DNA from 3 places in the Paenibacillus sp. 1-8 genome. Region 1 is predicted to be linked to each of the others. Evidence: riboswitches for the same ligand, from Rfam matches in the RefSeq annotation. Region 1 holds a riboswitch; each other region holds the start of a gene.
The links. A riboswitch is a leader RNA that binds a small molecule or an ion and turns the genes downstream of it on or off. The one in region 1 is predicted to bind thiamine pyrophosphate.
Positions count from the first base shown of each region.

Region 2: linked by a shared signal. The riboswitch ahead of thiE (thiamine phosphate synthase) and the one ahead of AC0WRU_RS02700 (ABC transporter substrate-binding protein) in region 1 are both predicted to bind thiamine pyrophosphate.
Region 3: linked by a shared signal. The riboswitch ahead of AC0WRU_RS13025 (thiamine phosphate synthase) and the one ahead of AC0WRU_RS02700 (ABC transporter substrate-binding protein) in region 1 are both predicted to bind thiamine pyrophosphate.

Region 1 covers NZ_CM149995.1:586,273-588,537, reverse strand. Annotated here, with positions in the region: gene AC0WRU_RS02710 (bifunctional 2',3'-cyclic-nucleotide 2'-phosphodiesterase/3'-nucleotidase) at 1-233, opposite strand, end outside; gene AC0WRU_RS02705 (pyridoxamine 5'-phosphate oxidase family protein) at 456-890, opposite strand; TPP riboswitch at 1,095-1,204, shown strand; gene AC0WRU_RS02700 (ABC transporter substrate-binding protein) at 1,406-2,265, shown strand, end outside.
Region 2 covers NZ_CM149995.1:4,166,836-4,169,100, reverse strand. Annotated here, with positions in the region: gene AC0WRU_RS19070 (hypothetical protein) at 1-345, opposite strand, end outside; partial or broken gene thiE (thiamine phosphate synthase) at 692-799, opposite strand; TPP riboswitch at 988-1,091, opposite strand; gene AC0WRU_RS19060 (AEC family transporter) at 1,200-2,153, opposite strand; gene AC0WRU_RS19055 (NAD-dependent malic enzyme) at 2,226-2,265, opposite strand, start outside.
Region 3 covers NZ_CM149995.1:2,880,574-2,882,838, reverse strand. Annotated here, with positions in the region: gene abc-f (ribosomal protection-like ABC-F family protein) at 1-407, shown strand, start outside; TPP riboswitch at 496-604, shown strand; gene AC0WRU_RS13025 (thiamine phosphate synthase) at 886-1,506, shown strand; gene thiO (glycine oxidase ThiO) at 1,562-2,265, shown strand, end outside.

The sequences.
Region 1 (2,265 bases):
TGGATCAGTCCGGCTGTGCTAACCAAGCCGTATTCGTTCGTTTCCTTGTCTGCATAGTAATCGTAATTCATCAAGGCCGCATGAATATCCGTTGTTTCCATGATCCGCAAATTCACTGTAGCACTATCCTTGGATTCGCTAGCAGCCCAAGACGGAGCGGCTGAAAACACCAGCATGCTACAGGCAACGACTGCTGCTGTAAGCCCTCTAAACCATTTTTTATGAAATATCAAAATATATCCCTCCTCATTAAGATGTAGGCCTCATACACATACTTTTGCACATATATGTAAGCTTTGAACTCACCATTCCTATTTTAATCCAACGCGGGACAAAAGAGTAGTCATTTACCCTATTTATTTATGAAGAAATAATTAATTTTCCGAGAACATAAAAACCAGCAAACCTCCCAAATAACTTGGAGAATTGCTGGTTTCCTTATATTCTATCCGATTCTATTTTTCCCACACCTGACGTCCAGTTTGCTTACCCACGTACTCAATACGATTCGGGTTTACATCCAGAATGACATAATCGGGGTCATCCGGGCCGGAAAACCATTCCTTCAACGAATCATTCCACACTTGCTTGCGTAGTCCCTCATCCGCTGTGACCTGGACGGTAGCCTCAACCTCTACGACTTCCTTCGTACCGCCCACTTCATAACCCAACAGCAAATAAGCGTTCGGATTGTCCTTTAGCTCATCCACCTTATGCGTTTTACGATCCGTTGCCAGATGGATGTTCAACCCTTCGTTAAAAAGAGCCATATAGCGCACCTTCGGCTTGCCGCCCTCCACCGTACCCAACGAGCAAAATTTGTTGTTATCCAAAGCCTTTACAATGGCTTGTTCCAGTTGGCTGCGATCCAATGTTTCCGTTTTACCCACGGTACAACAACTCCTTTTCGTAAATTAGAATTCCTGTGAATTGGTTTCCGACAAGATCATGGTCATTTTCAGAACAAAGCTCACAGTAAAAGTGTACCCTAGCGTACGGCAAATGAACCGTCACTTCTTCCCCAATGCTGGACAGACCCGCCTTCTAGGCATATAATCGTCGTAGTAAACCCGAATTGAATAACCCATTCGACTATACAATGCCAGGGGTGCTGGAATCGGCCGGCTGAGAGTGTGTCCCAAGACACTGACCCTTACAACCTGATCTGGGTAATGCCAGCGTAGGAATGCTTAAGCAAGATACGCCCTTTCTTTTCTTATTACGGCGGGCCATCCCTTACTTTGGTATATACAAGCGCAAGCGTCCCGGAACATCGGGGCGCTTTTTTTGTTGAAGATGATGTTGTTGGAACAGATAGCGTCTGGCAGAGGTTATTTTTGTGAAATGGGAAACATAAGCTGTCTGATCCGACGGATTACGGGTAATAAAAGGAGAGAACACAACAATGAAGCGCATGAAAATGTTAAGCCTGGGGCTGATCAGTCTGTGGCTCATGGCCCTGACTCTGACCGCATGCGGCGGAAGCTCCCCCTCTGCACCGCAAGGCGCGGCTCCTGCCGCCGACACCCAAGCGACCTCCCCGACCAAGGGACTCAAGGATGTTAAAGTCGTGCTCGACTGGACGCCAAATACGAATCATACGGGCCTCTATGTCGCCAAGGACAAAGGATTTTACGAAAAAGCAGGCTTGAATGTACAGATCGTTCAGCCCGGTTCGGGCGGAGCCGATCAAATGGTTGCTTCCAATGCTGTACCTTTTGGTATCAGCTATCAGGAGGGCGTCACACAGGCTCGTACGCAAGGGGTACCGCTCGTATCCATCGCTGCGGTCATTCAGCATAATACATCAGGCTTCGCAGCCCCGGTTGACCGCGGGATTAAGAGCCCGAAGGATTTTGAAGGTAAAACCTACGGCGGCTGGGGTTCGCCCGTAGAAGAAGCGGTCATGAAATCCATCATGGACGCAGACAAAGGTGATGTAAGCAAGGTGAAGATCATCAACATGGGCAATGCCGATTATTTTACAGCCGTCAAGCGGGATATCGACTTTGCCTGGATTTTCTACGCATGGACCGGGATTGAAGCCCAACTACGGGGTGAGCCACTGGATATGCTGTATGTAAAAGATTATTCCAAAAGCCTGGATTACTATACACCTGTCATCGTGAGCAACGAACAGACCATTAAAAATGATCCCGAGCTGGTCAAGGCCTTTATGGACGCAACCGCCCAAGGCTATGAATATACCATCGCTCACCCGGAAGAAGCCGCAGATATCTTGACCAAAGCGGTTCCGGAACTGGA
Region 2 (2,265 bases), 1.9 Mb from region 1:
TACCCGTCCAGAATCTCCATAAACTGATCCACCCTGAGCCCATGTATGTTCAAAACGTGCTCTCGTATAACTGTCTAGCTTTACATTCCCTTGCTGGGCCTGAGTGTTGCCCCAAACCTGTCTGTTTCCTTTATCCCAATCAATTCCCGAATTGTGATCGTATGTTATAGAAGCGTTGTTTAACGCAGTAACTGAATAAACAGTTACATTATTAGGGATAGTCAATTCTTCCTTAGTTGAGATTACCAAGTTTGGATCAACTGCTTGGTTAGGTTCTACCGTACTGTCAGCAGCATACGCGGGAACACTCCCCAATAAAAGACACGAACTCAATGCAAGGCCCATAATTTTTTCTTCGTGACTAAATAAACTCCCTTTCTTCAGAATTCACCTTGATACCCGCGAAAATATTATACTCCTAGTCCATTTTTTTTGTAAATAAAAGGATCGAACTGGATAAGTATGAATTAATTTGGATTTGAGACGAGGGAATGTATACTACCTCAAAGAAAAATCTTTTGTCTGCACCCAAGTCATGGATAAGTGATATGCTCTATAAACAGAAGCAGCCTATCTGTTCAGGAAGACTGCTTCTGTTTATTACGACGAATGATGCCTCAGCCAGTAGTTAAATACCTCTATCAGCAAATTTCCGTTCACACACGTATCGCGCTGTTCCCGTGCTTGTTCCCACTTCCTCTACACGGTCTATAGTAATGCCCCCGATCCCGACGATCGGCACATGAATTCCCGCTTTAGGCAGCTCATGCAATATCGCCGGACCCTGCACGGCATGGGCAGCCTGCTCCAGTTACCTTTGTAAGCAGCGCGTCTCCGCCACTAATAAGCTCATTTTCCCACCTCCACCAAAATCAAGAGCAGGAAGTCCCGTAAGAATACAGTTCCGGAACAACGCCAAAAAGCCGCCCCGAAAACTGGAGCGGCTTCATCATAGGTCCAATGCGCAAAAAAACACCAGGGACCTTATATACGAAGGCTCCACTTTCCTACGCTAGTACGAACTAGATCAGGTTCAAAGGGTCCAAGATACGTTCTTGTCTCAGCCATCATCGGCTCCCCTAGTGGACTTCCTATTCTTTTGACTATTACTGTACATTCGTTCATCTGTTATGTTAAACCGTCATCTCCAACTACACGAAAGAATTCGCGACAGGGTCCAATGTCTAATAGGAAACAATTTACATCAATAGCGAAATGAGCACAGGCAGTGTAGCAAGAGAAATGACGGCACTGATGACAAAGGAGGAAGCTGTTTCCGATTCCAGACTTTCAAAACGCGTAGCAATCATGGCAGCGACGGCTGAGCCAGGGAAGGAAACGAGCAATACTGCCTTCACCGTATCGGCAGACGAAAGGCCGCACAGGTAGGCAATCAGCAGCATCAATAAAGGCTGTACAATCGTTTTTAACAGCGCGATAGCAATGGCGGTTATGCTGAAACTGATATTGCGCACGCCAATGGTCACACCGACTGCGAATAAAGCGGCCCCGGAGGTAATGTCACCGATTTGATTCAACGATTTGCTCAGCAAATCCGGTGAATGGAAGCCGAACAAGGTCAAAATCACGCCAATCAGCGGCACGAGCGCCAGCGGTTCCCTTAAACCGTGAAAAATGGAGTCCCAGACTAGACTTCCGAGGTGACCGTTCTGTTCCTTGCCTGAATTCCGGCTGGCTACGGTAGCTATAATGGTAGCCGCCGGGTCAAGGACGGCATTGACTACGATGCCGGTAAGTGCAATGGGGATCGCCACGGCTGAGGAGCCGTAGATGGCGCCGAGCACGGGAATGCCCATAAAAGCAAAGGTCGGCTGTGCCGAGTTCAAAGCAAACATGGAGGCATCCTTCAGCGACTGCTTCCCCGCAAAGCGGGACAATAGAAGGAGAACAGCATAAAAGCCGACAATGCCAATGAACAGAGCCAGCAAGAATGACCATTGCTCGATAAGGGATTTCCTGCTGGTGGTCGTAATGCCGATAAATAAATGCGCGGGCAGCGCAAATTTGGTGACGAGCGCATTTAGGGCTTTCGAGGAAGAGGCGTCAAAGCTTTTGTAATGCCCCGCTAACCACCCTAAAATAATAACGAAAAAAATCGGCACCAAAATATAAAGGATATGTCCGACACTCATAGTTCGATCCTCCTTGCTTGAACTGGCGTATCCTGCCTGTCTGAATAGGCATTCTCTTCCCCCAATGAAGCATTAGTGAGGGTGATGTATGACACTTTCCACGGCCTTGACC
Region 3 (2,265 bases), 2.3 Mb from region 1:
AAGGGGATTTCTTGCAGCCAGCTTATTTTGAGCAAGAAGTACGAGCAGAGAAAGTTACACCGATTGAGGATGTGTGGAATGAATTCCCACACTTGAACCAGCATGAAGTAAGAGCGCATTTGGCGCGTTGCGGATTGAAAAATGAGCATATCACCCGTCCACTATCCGCGCTCAGTGGTGGTGAGCAGGCCAAAGTCCGCCTATGCAAACTGCTAATGCGGGAAAGTAACTGGGTGCTGTTCGATGAGCCTACCAATCACTTGGATATCAAAGCGAAGGATGAGCTGAAACGTGCCTTGAAGGAATACAAAGGAACGGTATTGCTCGTATCTCACGAACCGGACTTTTACGAGGATTGGGTAACCAAAACGTGGAATGTGGAAGAATGGTCAAGTAAAGTCAACTAAATATCCAGTTCTGTACCAAGCTTCACAAGAAGCGGGGTTTGCAGGAATAGGAAAATATGCTAAGCTATCTTTAGCTGATACAATAAAATAGTTACACTAGGGGAGCCGCCCATGCGGCTGAGACGGAATAAACGGATTTCGGACCCTTTGCACCTGATCTGGGTTATGCCAGCGTAGGGAAGTGAGCGCCGTACAAACGAGGTTACGAAATCATTACTTTGTTTGTACGTGGGACGATATACGTATACGGATATAATGGTCCGTTCGGTTATTGGACGTACGTTAAACCACTTCCTTTGGGAAGTGGTTTTTTTGCGTTTTCGTTCGTGTTCATATGTTCGTGTTCATATCCCGTGCCCCTTCATTTTTTTGCTGGTAAACGTGGCTAGTCCATGCCGTATAGCACGATATGAGACTGTAAAGATACAGGGTCAGCTTACAACCATTTAGTCTATTGTGAGGTGAGAATGAGATCGAATTGCACGTAATTACGATGGAAGGCGATTCCGATGCACATGCACATACTGCCCAAGTGGCTGCTGCTATTCATCCGTATGTTCATTATGTACACGTGCGGTTGAAGCAGAAGGGTGCATCTGAACTCCTTGCATTGACCCGCAATATGGCAAATCTGGGAGTTACTTTACAGCAAATTGCAGTAAATGACCGAGTGGATGTTGCTTTGCTTACCTCCGTTGGAGCTATCCAGCTACCGGCTAACGGATTACCTGTTGGGGATGTCAAAAGTATACTTCCAGAGGGTACGCGCTGCGGGGTGTCGGTGCATTCTTTGGAGGAGGCACAGGCTGCCGAACGGGCAGGAGCGGATTATGTACTCTATGGTCATGTGTATGAGACTCACTGCAAGCCTGGTGTTACTCCACGAGGTATAGCACAGCTTGAGCGCATATGCAGGCTGCTGAGCATCCCTGTAATTGCTCTAGGCGGCATACAACCACGCCATATTCCCGAGCTGTATACTGCGGGTGCAAGCGGAATTGCGGTGATGTCCGGCATCTGGGAGGCTGAGTCCCCCGTTGCGGCTGCGATGGCGTACAGGCGAATGGCGGATCGGGTAGTTCACAGCCTGAAGTGGTGAAACGGAAGTAGGACGCTGCAAGCAGAATCGTTAGTGGAGAGGAGAGATGGAACATATGCCAGAGATAAAAACAGAGGCACAAGCTATTGGACACGCTGAATGCTTGGTGATTGGTGGAGGTGTCATCGGTAGCTCCATTGCTTATCATATGGCCAAGGAGGGACGCAGTACGATATTGGTGGAACGATTCATTCCGGGCGAGGGAGCCTCAGGGGCTGCGGTTGGGATGCTGGCAGCAGAGAGTGAAGAATTCACCGACCCGGAGTTGGCACAGTTCGCTCGCACAAGCCGGGATGCATTTCCCGAGCTGGTTCGTGACCTGGAGCGTTTGTCCGGTGTTGCGGTGGAATTCCGAACAGAAGGATTCGTGACTCCCTTCCGTTCGGAAGCAGAGGGGCAAAAACGCTGGAATGCGGCTATTGCGCGAGAGGGTGATCATCCTGTGTGGTGGGATGCCAGAGAATTGGCCCGCCGAATTCCAGGTTTGGATGGTCAAGTGATCGGGGCTATATACCGATCAAAGGAGACACAGATTTCTCCTGCCCAGCTTTGTCGTGCTTATACGGGGGCAGCTATCGTACTGGGAGCAACAATATGCTCTGGTACACAGGCGGAGCAACTCGTAGTACAGAATGGGCGAGTTTGTGGCGTACAAACAGACAGTGGTTTTTTTTCCTGCGAACAGGTCATTATTGCTGGAGGCTTGGATAGTATGAGACTGCTGGAGCAGGTTGGTTTTGAATATCCGCTTAATCCGGT